Regions from separate parts of the Mesorhizobium sp. P5_C1 genome, predicted to be linked through region 2. Evidence: riboswitches for the same ligand, from Rfam matches in the RefSeq annotation. Region 2 holds a riboswitch; the other holds the start of a gene.
The links. Region 2 has a riboswitch for S-adenosylmethionine ahead of ACXJ7R_RS12235 (O-succinylhomoserine sulfhydrylase). Riboswitches for the same ligand answer to the same signal wherever they lie in the genome.

Region 1: another riboswitch for S-adenosylmethionine. It lies ahead of metX (homoserine O-acetyltransferase MetX); the one in region 2 lies ahead of ACXJ7R_RS12235 (O-succinylhomoserine sulfhydrylase).

Annotation. Positions count from the first base shown of each region.
Region 1 is NZ_JBFULQ010000245.1:1,521-7,955, reverse strand. It holds gene ACXJ7R_RS18955 (DUF2125 domain-containing protein) at 1-840, shown strand, start outside; gene ACXJ7R_RS18950 (sugar kinase) at 848-1,774, shown strand; gene ACXJ7R_RS18945 (prephenate/arogenate dehydrogenase family protein) at 1,784-2,719, opposite strand; gene hisC (histidinol-phosphate transaminase) at 2,726-3,835, opposite strand; SAM riboswitch at 3,973-4,050, shown strand; gene metX (homoserine O-acetyltransferase MetX) at 4,161-5,330, shown strand; gene metW (methionine biosynthesis protein MetW) at 5,327-5,941, shown strand; gene ACXJ7R_RS18925 (DUF1330 domain-containing protein) at 5,964-6,290, opposite strand.
Region 2 is NZ_JBFULQ010000117.1:1,576-11,205, reverse strand. It holds gene araD1 (AraD1 family protein) at 30-1,022, shown strand; gene ACXJ7R_RS12245 (ABC transporter substrate-binding protein) at 1,067-1,840, opposite strand; gene ACXJ7R_RS12240 (2'-deoxycytidine 5'-triphosphate deaminase) at 1,940-3,034, opposite strand; SAM riboswitch at 3,190-3,267, shown strand; gene ACXJ7R_RS12235 (O-succinylhomoserine sulfhydrylase) at 3,325-4,515, shown strand; gene ACXJ7R_RS12230 (ceramide glucosyltransferase) at 4,530-5,681, opposite strand; gene apaG (Co2+/Mg2+ efflux protein ApaG) at 5,905-6,297, shown strand; gene ACXJ7R_RS12220 (Hsp33 family molecular chaperone) at 6,340-7,374, opposite strand; gene argF (ornithine carbamoyltransferase) at 7,453-8,364, opposite strand; gene ACXJ7R_RS12210 (acetylornithine transaminase) at 8,382-9,581, opposite strand.

The DNA of each region.
Region 1 (6,435 bases), on a different contig from region 2:
AGTGGCGTCGAGGCCGGCTGTGCCAATCTCCAGGTCAGCGGCTATCCGCTGAGCTTTGCCGTCTCCTGCGACAATCTCGCTTATGAGGACGATGCCAGGAACATCGCCGCCTCGGCCGGCAGCTTCAATGCCGTCGCCCAGATCATCCAGCCGCTGTCGCCGGTGGCCGATCTGCGCGGTCCGCTCAGGACCTCCGTTCCAGGCATGATGCCGCTGTGGATCGACTGGGACAATTTGCAAGCCAACGTCAAACTGTCATGGCCGCTGCCACGGCGGATTTCGCTGCAGGCCGAGGGCCTGTCCGGCCAGACCGATCCCGCTGATGACACCGATCCGGTCGAACTGTTCAGTGCCGGCAAGGCGGACAGCCAATTGCAGCCGAAAGGTGGGGATATCAACTATCTCGGTAATTTCAGCGATCTCGAGATCGATGCCGAGGCGATCGGCGGACGGGTGCTGCCGGCGCTCGATGCCAGCGGCGACGTGACGCTGAAGAATGGCGTCGCGCTGATCGGCAGGCAAGTGAAGAGCCTGCGCGGCCAGGCGATCGAGATCCACAACCTCGACCTGTCGTCAGGCACGGCGCGCGTCACCGTTTCCGGACCGCTGTCGGTCGATGCCGATGGTCTCATCGACGCCGACCTGACGATCACGCTGAAGGATCCGAAGGCCGTGGCGGCGATCCTCGGCGGTGCCATCCCCGAGCAAAAAACGCAGATCGAGCAGGGCTTTGCTGGCCTGGCGCTGCTCGGCAACCAGCCGTCGATGCCGCTCAAGGTGGTCAAGGGCAAGGCCTCGCTCGGCTTCATTCCGCTGGGCAAGATCAAGCCGGTGGAATAGCGCATCGATGGCAAAACCCGTGAGACTGCTGAGTGTCGGCGCGCTGACGCTGGATACGATCTTGCGTGTCGAGACGCTGCCCGGCCACCAAGGCAAGTTCATCGCCTCCGACGGCGTCCAGATCGCTTCGGGCATGGCGACGAGCGCGGCCTGCGCTGCACATCGCCTGGGCGCCGATGTTTCGTTGTGGGCGAGCACGGGCGACGATTCAGTCGGCGATCAGCTGATCGCCGGGATCCAAGCAGAAGGCGTCGATTGCAGCTTCGTGCGCCGCGTCAGTGGCGCCCGCTCGGCGCTGGCCTCGATCCTGGTCGACGCGCATGGCGAGCGCATCATCGTGCCGTTCTACGACAGCCAGGCCCAGGCCGATCCCGAGGCTCTGCCGCTCGCAGACCTCTCGGCATTCGATGCCGTGCTGGCCGATGTCCGCTGGCCCGGTGCCGCAGCGCTTGCCCTGGAGGCGGCGCACGCCATCGGCCGGCCGGCGATCCTTGATGCCGATACCGCGTCGAGGGACGTGCTGGAACTGCTGCTGCCCCTGGCATCCCATATCGTGGCTTCCGAGCCGGCGGCGCGCGTACTGTGCGGCGCGGAACTGGATTCGCGCCAGGCCTGTGAGGCACTCGCCCGGCGCGGCGATGCGTTTGTCGCGGTTACCGGCGGCGCGGCTGGCACCTGGTGGTTCGATCGCGCGACGGGATCATCGCGACATGTCGCGGCGCCGAAAATCAATGCGGTCGACACGCTGGCCGCCGGCGATGTCTTTCACGGCGCCTTCGCCGTCGGACTGGCGGAAGCCATGCCGGTCGAGCAGGCCTTACGCTTTGCCAGTGCGGCCGCCGCGCTCAAATGCCTGCGCTTCGGCGGCCGGCTAGGCGCGCCGGACCGGGCCGAGACGCTGGCGATGATGAAAAGCCACTGGCCAGCAGGCTGAAGAAGCGACCTACGCCTTCGCCGGGTGCTCGACCGCCTGACGGCCGAAATCGGGGACGTCGATGTCCTGGCCGGCCTCGATGATCGAGCGGCGCACCGCACGGGTGCGGGTGAACAGATCGAACAGCTTTTCGCCGTCGCCCCAGCGGATCGCCCGCTGCAGCGACGCCAGATCTTCCGAGAACCGTGCCAGCATTTCGAGGATGGCGTCCTTGTTGTGCAGGCAGACGTCGCGCCACATGGTCGGATCCGAGGCGGCGAGACGGGTGAAATCGCGAAAACCTGAAGCCGAATATTTGATCACTTCGGATTTGGTCACCGACTGCAGATCGTCGGCGGTGCCGACGATGTTGTAGGCGATGATATGCGGCAGGTGCGAGACGATGGCCAGCGTCATGTCGTGATGCTGCGGGTCCATCGTGTCGATGTTGGCGCCGCAACGGCGCCAGAATTCCGACAGCCTCTCCAGTGCATCCGGGTCGGTGTCGGGCAGCGGGGTGAAGATGCACCAGCGATTGTCGAACAGGTCGGCGAAACCGGCATCTGGGCCGGATTTTTCCGTGCCCGCCAGTGGGTGGCCGGGAATGAAATGCACGCCATCGGGCACATAGGGCTGCATCTGCGCAATCACCGATGCCTTGGTCGAGCCGACATCGGTGAGGATCGCACCCTGCTTCAGCGCCGGCGCGATTTCCTCGGCCACAGCGCCGGACGAGCCGACCGGCACCGAGACGATGACCAGATCAGCATCGCGGACCGCTTCCTTCGCATCGCTGGAGTAGGAGGAGCCGAGCCCAAGCTCTTGCGCCCGCGCCAATGTCGCGGCACTGCGGGTCGAGATGGCGACGTGACGGGCGAGGCCCTCGCGACGGATGACGCGGGCCAGTGACGAGCCGATCAGGCCGATGCCGACCAGCGCGATCTTTTCAAACATCGGTGATGTCATGGTGTTCTAGCTTTTCAGGAATGTCGTGAGAGCGGCGACCACGCCGCGATTGGCCTCTTCGGTGCCGACGGTCATGCGCAGCGCGTTGGGAAAGCCGTAGCCGGAAACGCGCCGCAGAATATAGCCGCGCGCCGTCAGATAATCGTCCGCCGCGGCGGCCGAATGGTTCTGGTCGTCGGGAAAATGGATCAGGATGAAATTGCCGACGCTTGGCGTCACCCGCAGCCCAAGCTTGCCGAACTCCTCGCTCAACCATGTAAGCCACGTTTCGTTGTGCATCACGCTGCGTTGGACGTGGTCGCGGTCACGGATCGCGGCGATGCCGGCCTCGATCGCCGTCGCATTGACGTTGAAGGGGCCACGCACACGGTTGATGGCATCGACGATGTGCATCGGTGCGTACATCCAGCCGATCCGAGCCCCGCCGAGGCCGATCTTGGAGAAGGTGCGGGTCATCACCACGTTCTCGGCCCCGCCGACCAGTTCGATGCCGGCTTCATAGTCGTTGCGGCGAACATATTCGGCGTAAGCCGCGTCGAGCACCAGAAGCACATTTCCGGGCAAGCCGGCATGCAGGCGGCGCACTTCCTGGAACGGCACATAGGTGCCGGTCGGGTTGTTGGGATTGGCAAGGAATACGATTTTCGTGCGCGGCGTGACGGCGGCCAGCATCGCATCGATGTCGGCACGCTCATCGGTCTCCTTGACCGCGACCGGAGTTGCGCCGGCCGACTGGATGTAGATTTTGTAGACCATGAAGGCGTGTTCGGTGAAAATCGCCTCGTCGCCGGGAGCGAGATAGGTTTGCGCCAGAAGGCCGAGAATTTCGTCGGAGCCGTTGGAACAGATGATGTTCTGCGCGTTGAGACCATGCACCTCGGCGATCGCCTCACGCAGCCGCCTGGCGGTGCCATCGGGATAGACGTCGAGCTTCGCAGCAATCTCCCGCGCGGCCTCGATCGCCTTCGGCGACGGACCCAGCGGATTCTCGTTCGACGACAGCTTGTAGACCTTGGCGACGCCGGCGGGCGCGGTGCTCTTGCCCGGCACATAGGCGTCGATGTCCATGATGCCCGCGCGCGGGGTTGGACGTGCCTTGTCCGGTGTCTGGCTCATGTCGCAAAATCCGTCGAGAACGCTTCCGTCTGGAAGCCGCAGCGGAAATACAAGCCACGGCCCGCAATGTCGAGAGGTGGCAACCTCCGGACCGCGGCTGGCCGTTGACGCGGGCGCGCCACAGTCCTAGAAGAGGTACGAAATTCCGTGGTGATTTGGCCGGTCGGCTTGCAGCCACGTTAAACAACTTGCTAAAGGGCCGTTTGCATCCTGTAACCGGCTTTGCGACTGCAATGCCGGTTTTTTGTTGTCCGCGCCGGCCGGACACCGCATCGGCCTCGAATTTCGAAAGCACCGTGCGGATTCAAAGTGTGAGATGGATGCAATGGCCGCTCTGCGCGCTGGAAAAACCAACAACGAGGCTGACCAGCCGTCGAGCCCGGTGCTGCGCTTTGGGCCCGACAAGCCGCTAAAGCTCGATGCCGGCACCCTGCTGTCGCCGTTCCAGATCGCCTACCAGACCTACGGCACGCTGAACGACGCCCGTTCCAACGCCATCCTCGTCTGCCATGCGCTGACGGGCGACCAGCATGTCGGCAGCACMAATCCGGTGACCGGCAAGCCGGGCTGGTGGGAAGTGCTGATCGGCCCCGGCAAGATCATCGATACCAACCGTTTCTTCGTCATCTGCTCCAACGTCATCGGCGGTTGTCTGGGCTCCACCGGCCCGGCCTCGACCAATCCCGCCACCGGCAAGCCCTATGGGCTCGACCTGCCGATCATCACCATTCGAGACATGGTGCGCGCCCAGCAGATGCTGATCGACCATTTCGGCATCGAAAAACTGTTTTGCGTCCTCGGTGGCTCGATGGGCGGCATGCAGGTACTGGAATGGGCGTCGAGCTATCCGGAGCGCGTCTTCTCGGCGCTGCCGATCGCCACCGGCGCGCGCCATTCCTCGCAGAACATCGCCTTCCATGAGGTCGGCCGGCAGGCCGTGATGGCGGATCCGGACTGGCATGGCGGCAAATATTTCGAGCACGGCAAGCGCCCGGAAAAGGGCTTGGCGGTGGCGCGCATGGCCGCCCATATCACCTATCTGTCGGAAGCTGCCCTGCATCGGAAGTTCGGCCGCAATCTGCAGGATCGCGAGGCGCTCACCTTCGGCTTCGACGCCGACTTCCAGATCGAGAGCTATCTGCGCCACCAGGGCATGACCTTCGTCGATCGCTTCGATGCCAATTCCTATCTCTACATGACGCGGTCGATGGATTATTTCGACCTCGCCGCCGACCATGGCGGCCGGCTGGCGGATGCGTTCGCCGGCACGAAAACCCGCTTCTGCCTGGTGTCCTTCACCTCGGATTGGCTGTTCCCGACCGAAGAGAGCCGCTCGATCGTTCATGCGCTCAACGCCGCCGGCGCGTCGGTATCCTTTGTCGAGATCGAGACCGATCGCGGCCACGACGCCTTCCTGCTCGACGAGCCGGAACTGTTTGCCGCCATCAATGGCTTCATCGGCTCCGCGGCACGGGCGCGAGGACTCGCATCATGAACGTCACCCGCAACCAGCGCGTCGACCTCGAAGTCGTCGCTAACCTCATTCCGCCACAGTCGCGCGTGCTCGACGTCGGTTCAGGCGATGGCTCGCTGCTCGAATTGCTGCAGGACACCAAGCAGGTCGACGGCCGCGGCCTTGAACTCTCGCAGCGTGGCGTCAACGAATGCGTGGCGCGCGGCTTGAGCGTCATCCAGGGCGATGCCGACAAGGATCTCGAGTTCTATCCCGACAAGGGCTTTGACTTCGTCGTCCTGTCGCAGACCCTGCAGGCCACCCGCAACCCGAAGCTGGTTCTCAAGGAACTGCTCAGGATCGGCAATCGCGCCATCGTGTCCTTCCCCAATTTCGGCCATTGGCGGGTCCGCATGTCGCTGTTCCTCAATGGCCGCATGCCGGTGACCACGGACCTGCCCTATTCCTGGTACGACACGCCCAACATCCATTTCTGCACCATCCGCGACTTCGTCAATCTGTGCGACGAGCTTGGCGCTACCGTGGAAAAAGCAACCGCGCTCGACGCCAATGGCCAGAAGATCGGCCTGTCGATGCCATGGTGGTTCTGGAACTTCTTCGGCCAGCAGGCGGTGTTCTTGCTGAAACGGTAATCCCGCCGCACCATTGTCGACTTCACGCCTGGTCAAGGACATCCGTGGCCTTATGCGGATGCTCAACGCCATCAACGAAGATCACGTCGGCTTCCGAGTTGTCGGTCCGCAACGTCAGTATCGCCTGATAGGCGGCCGAGTTGTACCATCCGCGCACGTGTTGCCTGTCGGGAAATTCGATGATGATCAGGTGGCCCTGCCAATCGTTTTCGATGACCTCGACCTCGCCGCCATGGACCAGAAAACGACCGCCGAAAGGGGCCAGCGTGGCATCGATCTTCTGCAGATATTCGACGATCTGCGGACCCATCCGGGCTTGGCGCATATGGGCAACGGCGTAAGCAGTCATGACAGTACTCCCTCTGGAACCGAAGCCGAGCAGCCGGCCTCGCGACGGCAATCTGCCCAAACACCTGCCGCGATGCGATTACGTCTGACGTAGTGGAATGCATCCAGATTATAGACGCGTCATTCATCGCAAGGGCGATTCGCAA
Region 2 (9,630 bases):
CTGCCAAGGCAAATGAGAGAGGATTCATCATGCTGATCTCCCAGATTCTCGATGACGCCGAGACCATCCGCGTCGTTGCCCGCAACGGCGGCAAGACCCGGATCATCAATGGTGCGCGCAGCGTCTATTCGCTGGCGATGGAGGCCGCCCGCACCGGCGTCGGGCTCGTCGCGCTGATCGAACGCAAGGGGCTTGGCGAGACAATCGATCTCGATGCCGCCTACAAGAAGGGGCGGCTGCTGTCGCCGATCAACCACCCCGATCCGGCGCACCTGCATCTGACCGGCACCGGACTGACGCATCTCGGCTCGGCCGCGACGCGCGATTCCATGCACAAGAAGCTCGGCGCCGAGGGCGAGGAACAGCTGACCGATTCCATGAAGATGTTCCGCATGGGGCTGGAGGGCGGCAAGCCGGCGAAAGGCCAGATCGGTGTGCAGCCGGAATGGTTCTACAAGGGCAACGGCACGATGGCTGTGGCGCCAGGTGCCGCACTGCTGTCGCCGGCTTTCGCCAAGGACGCCGGCGAAGAGCCGGAAGTGGCCGGCATCTATGTCATCGGCGACGATGGCGCACCGTTCCGTGTCGGCTTCACGTTGTCGAACGAGTTTTCCGACCACGTCACCGAGCGCGTGAACTATCTGTTCCTGGCCCACTCCAAGCTGCGCAACGCCTCGTTCGGGCCGGAAATCCTGATCGGCGACCTGCCGTCCGACATCCGCGGCAGCTCGCGCATCTATCGTGACAACGAGGTGCTGTGGGAAAAGCCGTTCCTGTCAGGCGAAGCGAACATGTCGCACACCATCGCCAATCTCGAACACCACCACTTCAAATATGCGGCTTTCCGCCAGCCAGGCGACGTGCATGTGCACATGTTTGGAACGGCGACGCTGTCCTTTGCCGACGGCATCAAGACCGAGGCTGGCGATGTGTTCGAAATCGAGGCCAAGGATTTTGGCCTGCCGCTGCGCAACCCACTCGAGATCGAGCAGCCGGTGAAGGTGGCGGTGAAGGCGCTTTGACAGCACGACCTCCCCTACGAGTGGGGAGGTCGGCCGTTCGAAGCTCAATAAATATCGAAGTCGAAGTACTTGGCCTGGATCTTCTTGTAGGTCCCGTCGGCAACGATGGCGTCTATTGCCGCATTGAGCTTGTCGCGTAGCGCGGTGTCTTCCAGGCGAACGGCAATGCCGGCCTGGGTCTCCGTGCCCTTGACGTCACCGACCAGCTTGCAGCAGCCGTCGCTTGCCTTCTTCAACCAGTCCACCAGCACGAATTTGTCAGAGATGACGGCATCGAGACGGCCGTTCGTCAGATCGGTGATCGCCTCTTCCTGGGTCGGGTAGAGTTTCGCCTCCGCGCCAGCCTTGCCATAGACATTCTGGGCATAGTCGGCCTGCGTGGTCGAGGCCTGGGCGCCGACCGTCTTGCCGGCAAGGGCCGCCGGTTCGGTCGAGGTGAGTTCGGTATCCTTCGGCGCCACCAGCGCGAGTGGCGTCGTATAGTATTTGTTGGTGAAGGAGACCTGCTTCTTGCGTTCCTCGGTGATGCTCATCGAGGCGATGATGGCATCGAATTTCTTGGCCTGCAGGGCGGGGATGATGCCGTCCCAGTCCTGGGTGACGATCTCGCACTCGACCTTCATCTGCGCACACAGCGCATTGGCGATGTCGATATCGAAGCCGACGACCTTGCCGTCCGGGGTGATGGTGTTGAACGGCGGATAGGCACCCTCGGTGCCGATCTTCAGTTTCTCAGCAGCCTGCGCCGACAGAGAGCCGGCCGCCATCAGCAACACGGCAGCACCTGCTGCCGATATGATCCATTTTGAAATCCGCATTTTCTTGGTTCCCTTGAACGCCGCCAGCTTGGCGACCAGAAAGCCAGCCAAGCATGACGAGCCATCGCAGGCAAGTGTATTGCCCGACGGGAATTGGGTTCAGCGCGCTGGGCGGAAATGCTTGGACAGCTTCAGGCCTTGCGCCTGGTAGTTGGAGCCGAGATCGGTGCCGTAGAGTGCCTGCGGCCGCTTCAGCATATGCTCGTAGACCAGCCGGCCGACGATCTGGCCATGGTCGAGGATGAACGGCACTTCGTGGCTGCGCACTTCGAGCACTGCGCGACTGCCGGTGCCGCCGGACGCCGAATGGCCGAAACCCGGATCGAAGAAGCCGGCATAGTGGACGCGGAACTCGCCGACCAGCGGATCGAACGGCGTCATCTCGGCGGCGTAGAGCGGCGGCACATGCACCGCTTCCTGGCTGACGAGGATGTAGAATTCATCGGGATCGAGCACCAGTTCGCCGGCGCCGCTCTTGTGGATCGGCTCCCAGAAATCGACGACCTCTTGTGCCGCGCGCTTGTCGACATCGACGAGACCGGTGTGATGCTTGCCGCGATAGCCGACCAGGCCGTTCTGATCGCCGTTAAGATCGATCGACAGCGCGATGCCGCCGCCGGAAATGTTCGGCGGCTCGGTTGCGACCAGCATCTCGGCGCGATGCAGGTCATGCAGCTCGGCTTCCGAGAGCAGTGCATTGCCGGTGCGGAAACGGATCTGGGACAGACGCGAACCGGTGCGCACGACGATCGGAAAGGTGCGCGGGCTGACCTCGAGATAGAGCGGGCCGTGATAGCCGGCGGCGATCTTGTCGAACTCGTGTCCGCGATCGGTCATGACGCGGGTGAAGATGTCGAGCCGCCCGGTGGAACTCTTCGGATTGGCCGAGGCCGAAATGTCCGCCGGCAATGCCAGGCTTTCAAGCAAGGGCACGATATACACGCAGCCGGTCTCCAGCACCGCCCCCTCTGCAAGATTGATCTCGTGCAGCTGCAACCGGTCGAGCTTTTCCGAAACCTTGTGGTTGGGACCCGGCAGGAACGAGGCCCGCACCCGCCAGGCCTTGTCGCCGAGGCGCAGATCCAGGCTCGCCGGCTGGATCTGATCGGCATCGAACGCGCGCGCCGACTTCAGCGCGCCGGACCGGAACAGCGCCGAAATGTCCTGATCGGGAAGAATGCCTGTCTGCCGCAAGGCTCCACTCCTAGGCCAGGCGATTCTTGGGGCCAGGCGATTTTCTGTTCGCAGGTTCTTGCCGCAAAACCGTGGAACACTGMTGCGGAACCTGCTTGGTACAAACCTCTTAATCAAGCCGGCAATTGACGCAAGCGTGGCGCGGGTCTAAAGGGTCGTTATCCCGTGGTGATTTGGCCGGTCGGCTTGCAGCCACGTTAAACAAGTCGCTAAAGGACCGTCGGGCCGCAAGGCCGTATGGACCGGTTGCGACTTTCGCGGCCGGTTTTTTTGTGTCTGGAACAAAAGCGATGAGCACCAAGAAGCGTAACTGGAAGCCTCAAACGACACTCGTGCATAGCGGAACCCTGCGTTCCGGTTTCGGCGAAACCTCCGAGGCGATGTACCTCACCCAGGGCTATGTCTACGAAACTGCGCAGGCCGCCGAAGCCCGCTTCAAGGGCGAGGAGCCGGGGTTCATCTACTCGCGCTACGCCAACCCGACCGTCGACATGTTCGAAAAACGCATGTGCGCGCTCGAAGGCGCCGAGGACGCGCGCGCCACCGCATCCGGCATGGCCGCGGTGACGGCCTCGCTGTTGTGCAGCGCCAGGGCCGGCGATCATATCGTGGCAGCACGCGCGCTGTTCGGCTCCTGCCGCTGGGTGGTCGAGACGCTGGCGCCGAAATATGGCATCGAGGCGACGCTGGTCGACGGCACCGACATCGCCAACTGGGAAAAGGCGGTCAAGCCGAACACCAAGCTGTTCTTCCTGGAAAGCCCGACCAACCCGACGCTGGAAGTGGTCGACATCGCCGCGGTTGCCGCGCTTGCCAATTCGATCGGTGCGCGGCTGATCGTCGACAATGTCTTTGCCACACCCCTGCAGCAGAAGCCGCTGCAGCTCGGTGCGCACATCGTCGTCTACTCGGCGACCAAGCATATTGACGGCCAGGGCCGCTGTCTCGGCGGCGTCATCCTGTCGGACAAGAAGTGGATCGACGAGAACCTGCACGACTATTTCCGCCACACCGGCCCCAGCCTGTCGCCGTTCAATGCCTGGACGCTGCTGAAAGGGCTGGAGACGCTGCCGGTGCGCGTGCGCCAGCAGACGGAAAGCGCCAGCAGGATCGCGGATTTCCTGGCCGAGCGGCCCGAAATCGTCCGCGTCATCTATCCCGGCCGCGCCGACCACCCGCAGGCGGCCATCGTCAAGAAGCAGATGTCGGGCGGCTCGACGCTGATCTGCCTGGACGTCAAGGGAGGCAAGCAGGCGGCCTTCGCCTTGCAGAACGCGCTCGACATCGTACTGATCTCCAACAATCTCGGCGATGCCAAGAGCCTGATCACCCATCCGGCRACGACGACGCACAAGAATCTGAGCGACGAAGCGCGTGCCGAACTCGGCATCGGGCCGGGCACGCTCAGGCTGTCGGTCGGCCTGGAGGATACCGACGATCTTCTGGAAGACATCGAACAGGCGCTGAAGTCGGCCAAGTAAAAGGCCTTTGGCCATCAGGCGCCGGACGGCGTCTCTTCCAACTCGGCCGCCTTGGTGCCGATGGTCATCGCGTTGCCGCGCCAGTCGACGGCGCCACCCAGCCAGCCGCGCGCCCACATCGCCGGCAGGATCAGGTCGCGCATCATGATCGCCGCGACCATGCGCGACGACAGGTACCAGCCTTTGGACCAGGCCAGGGCGCATTCAGGAAGGTAGAAGGCCGCCAGCACGGCAATGGCGGTTGCCCAGAGGCTGACGCCCGCGCTTGCCGCCGCCAACAGCGCGAGTGCCAGCGGCACCACTGCCCCGGTCAGGATTTCGGGTGCGAAAAACCATGGGAAAGTGACGCGGCGCAGGCGCGCCCAACGGGCCTGACGCGACCAGATCTCGTCAAAGGTGCGCCGGCCGAGCGGTTGCTCGAAGGGCGCGGCGACGAGATTGACGCGCAGGCCAAGGCCATTGACCAGCTTGGTCGCGGCAGCGTCCTCGGCGATCTCGGCGGCGAGCGCACGGATGCCACCACTGGCGTCGAGCATCGGCTTGTTCCAGAGCATGCTCTTGCCCTGGGCAAAGCCGAGGCCAAGCGCCTCGCCGGCATATTGCCAGCGCGCTTGCAGCGTGTTGAGGAAAGCGCATTCGACCTCGGCCCAGAAGCCAGCGGGCCGCGAGCCTATCGGCGTCGAGCAGACAAGGCCGGTGTCGGGCCGCCATGCAGCCATCAGGTGCTGCACGTAGTCTCTCGGCATCAACACGTTGGAATCGGCCAGGACAACCCAATCGTGGCGCGCTGCCTCCCAACCCTTGACGCAATTGTTGAGTTTCGGATTGGCGCTGATGCGGTCGTCGCCGATCAGCAGCCGCGCCGGCACCTTGGGAGAACGGGCGATGGCGGCACGGATCAGCCTGACCACCGGATCGTCCGCATGGGCGACGCAAAAGACCAGTTCATAGCGAGGCCAGTCGAGCGAGAGGGCGCGCTCCAGCGTCTCCTGCGTGAACGGCTCGACGCCACGCGATGGCACGATAATCGACACCGGCAGCGGCTTGCCGGCCGGCGGCGCGATGGTGCGGTGGCGCTTCAGACGCGAAGCGGCGAGCAGGATGCTGGCGAGGTTTGAAAGGATGAGAGCGATCGAAAGCGAGGCGGCTATGAGGGTGAGTTCCATCGAGACCTGGCCACTCCAGAAAAGACGGCCCGCGTGATGGCCGTTTTCAACAGTTCGACAGAGCGCCGAGTCGCCCGCTTCGTGCACACCACCATTGTCATGTGTCACTTAAATGACATTCTTTGTCGGCACCTGCCTTTCAGGCCGGGCGCGACAAGACGCGCACGTTGACCTGCTCGCCCGGAGCGAGGACAGTTCGACTTGGATTGTTTTGGAGCCGCTTATGTACCGCGCCGTGACGCGCAACATCGAAGTGCAGGTCAGGCCGTTCTATCTGGAGGACCGTTCGGACCCGTCGGAGAACCGCTATGTCTGGGGCTATCAGATAACGATCGACAACCAGTCGGATGAGTTCGTGCAGCTGTTGTCGCGCTATTGGCACATCACCGACGGCACCGGACGGGTCGAGGAGGTGCGCGGTGCCGGCGTCGTCGGCGACCAGCCCGAACTCAATCCCGGCGACAGCTATCAATACACGTCCGGTTGCCCGCTTTCGACACCGTCCGGCATCATGGTCGGGCACTACACGATGCGCAACAAGCGGGGCGAGACGTTCGACATCGCCATCCCCGCCTTCTCGCTGGATCTGCCGGGGACGCGAAGGACGGTGAATTAGCTTCGCCTCACCGGCCGCCAAGCAGCCGGTGAGGCTCGTTCTCTACTGGGCCGCCGCAAATTCCGCCGGATCGAAGTCATATTGCTTCGAGCAGAATTCGCAGGCGACGTGGATGCCGCCGTCTTCGGTGCTGTCCTTGATCTCCTGCGCCGAGAAGCCCTCGAGGATGCCACGGATCTTGTCCCTCGAGCATGAGCACTGGTCGGCGACCGGTACGCCGCCGAAGACGCGCACGCCATGCTCGTGGAACAGCCTGTACAGCAGCCGCTCGGCGCCGATCGTCGGGTCGATCAGTTCGGTCGGCTCGATGGTGCCGAGCAATGCCAGCAGCTCCTGCCAGGAATTGTCGGCCGGATCGTGGATCTCCTCGCGCGGATCGCCATCGCCGCCCGGCAGGTCCGGAACGCGCATGCGCTCGGGCGACTGCGGCAGGAACTGCGCCAGGATGCCACCGGCACGCCACTGCTCGCGAGCGCCGCCGACGCCAGGCGTCAGCAGCTTGGCCACCGAAAGCCTGATATCGGTCGGAATCTGCTCCGACTGGCGGAAATAGGTGCGGGCCGCGTCTTCCAGCGTTTCGCCATCGAGCTGGACGATACCCTGATAGCGCTGCGTGTGAGCACCCTGGTCGATGGTCAGCGCCAGCACGCCGCTGCCGAGCAGCGTCTGCTGAGACGTTTCGCCGGCCGCGACCAGCGCCTCCAGCCGGTCTGCATCGAAGCGGGCATAGGCGCGCAGTGCCGAGGGCGTGGAAAAATCCGCCACCAGCATGTCGACCGGCCCGTCGGTGCGGGTCTGCAGGATGAACTTGCCCTCGAACTTCAGCGAGGTGCCGAGCAGCACCGTCAGCACGCAGGCTTCCGCCAGCAGGCGGGCGACCGGTTCGGGATAGTCGTGACGGCTGAGGATGGCGTCGAGCATCGGCCCGAGCTGGACGGTACGGCCGCGCACATCGAGCGGGCCGACCTCGAAGGGCACGACGTGATCGTCGCCGGCGTAGCCGAATTCGCCGAGTTTGGGGTGATGTTCAGTCACTTGATAGGTTTCCAACATGACAATGCTCCAGGGCGCGGCCATGCCGCCCTGGAGGGCGCATGCTTCGAAACGCGCTTGATTTGCGTGATGCGGCGCAAATAGGCATCACACCCCCAGAGATCAAGCGCCGAGACACCAGGCGAGCACGGCCTTCTGGGCATGGAGGCGGTTCTCGGCCTCGTCGAAGACCACCGAATGCGGCCCGTCAATGACCTCGTCGGTCACTTCCTCGCCGCGGTGCGCCGGCAGGCAGTGCATGAACAGCGCCTCCGGCTTGGCCTTCGCCATCAGCTTGGCATTGACCTGGTAGGGCGAGAACACGTTGTGGCCGCGGGCGCGATGCTCCTGGCCCATCGACACCCAGCAATCGGTGACGACGCAGTCGGCCTGGTCGACGGCTTCCTCGGGCGAGCGGGTGAAGTGCAGCTTGCCACCATGCGCCTGCGACCAGTCGATATGCTTCTGTTCCGGCTCGCTGCCTTCGGGCACGGCGACGTTGAGGTTGAAGCGGAACCGCGCCGAGGCCTCGAGCAGCGAATGCAGCACATTGTTGCCGTCGCCGGTCCAGGCGATGGTCTTGCCGGCAACCGGACCGCGATGCTCCTCGAAGGTCATGATATCGGCCATCAGCTGGCAGGGATGGGTGTCGTCGGTCAGTCCATTGATGACCGGAACGGTGGCATTCTCGGTCAGTTCGAGCAGCCGCTCATGCGAGGTGGTGCGGATCATGATCGCGTCGACGTAGCGCGACAGCACCTTGGCGGTGTCGGCAATGGTCTCGGAGCGGCCGAGCTGCATCTCGGTGCCGGTCAGCATGATGGTTTCGCCGCCGAGCTGGCGCATGCCGACGTCGAAGGACACGCGGGTGCGCGTCGAGGGCTTGTCGAAGATCATCGCCAGCACCTTGCCTTCGAGCGGCCTGGTGCGCTCGCCAGCCTTGAGGCGAGCCTTTCGCACCACCGCATCATCAAGCATGAAGCGCAGATCGCCTTCGGAAACGGCGGAAAGATCGGTGAAATGGCGAACTGACATCAGCAATGGTTCCAGGATTACTTCGCGGCGGCGGCGGCGATCGCCTCCGCCAGGCCCTTGGCGCCGGCGCGGATGCGGCTGAGCGCGTCGTGGATCTCGGCATCGGTGACGGTGAGCGGCGGCAACAGGCGAATGACGTTGTCGCCGGCCGGAACCGCCAGCAGGTGCTGGTCGCGCAATGCCATGTTCACCTTGGTGTTGGGCATGGCGCACTTGAGACCGAGCATCAGCCCGGTGCCCCTGATGTCCTCGATGACCTCGGGAAACTCGTCGGCGACCGCCGCCAGCCCCTGCTTCATCAGCAGCGCCTTGCGCTGGACATCTTCGAGGAAGCCGTCTTCCAGCACCACGTCGAGCACCGCGTTGCCAACCGCCATGGCCAGCGGGTTGCCGCCGAAAGTGGTGCCATGGACGCCGGACGTCATGCCAATGGCCGCTTCATCGGTGGCAAGGCAGGCGCCCATCGGGAAGCCGCCGCCAATGCCCTTGGCGATCGCCATGATGTCGGGGGTGACGCCGGACCATTCATGCGCGAACAGCTTGCCGGTTCGGCCGATGCCGCACTGGACCTCGTCGTAGATCAGCAGCAGGCCGTGCTGTTCGCACAACTGCCTGAGCCGCCTCAGCGATTGCGTCGGCACCGGGCGGATGCCGCCCTCGCCCTGTACCGGTTCGATCAGGATCGCCGCGGTCTCTGGCGTGATCGCTTTTTCGGCCGCGTCGATGTCATCGAAGCCGACCTGGTCGAAGCCCTCGACCTTGGGGCCAAACCCTTCAAGGTACTTGTACTGACCGCCGGCCGCGATGGTCGCCAGCGTGCGGCCATGGAAGGCCCCCTCGAAGGTGATGACGCGGAAGCGTTCGGGATGTCCCTTGACGAAATGGTAGCGCCGCGCCGTCTTGATCGCGCATTCCAGCGCTTCGGCGCCGGAATTGGTGAAGAACACCTTGTCGGCGAAGGTGGCGTCCACCAGCCGCTCGCCGAGCCGGGTTTGCCCCGGAATCTCGTAGAGATTGGAGACATGCCAAAGCTTCGCGGCTTGCTCGGTCAGTGCTGAGACCAGGTGCGGATGGCTGTGACCCAGCGAATTGACGGCGATGCCGCCGGCGAAATCGAGATATCGCTCGCCCTTGTCGGTAACCAGCCAGGTGCCTTCCCCATGGTCGAAGGCCAGGGGTGCGCGAGCAAAGGTCTCGTAAAGCGCCGAACCGCTCATTATATGCGTCTCCGGTACCGGAAAATCAAAAAAGCCGCCAAAGCGGCGG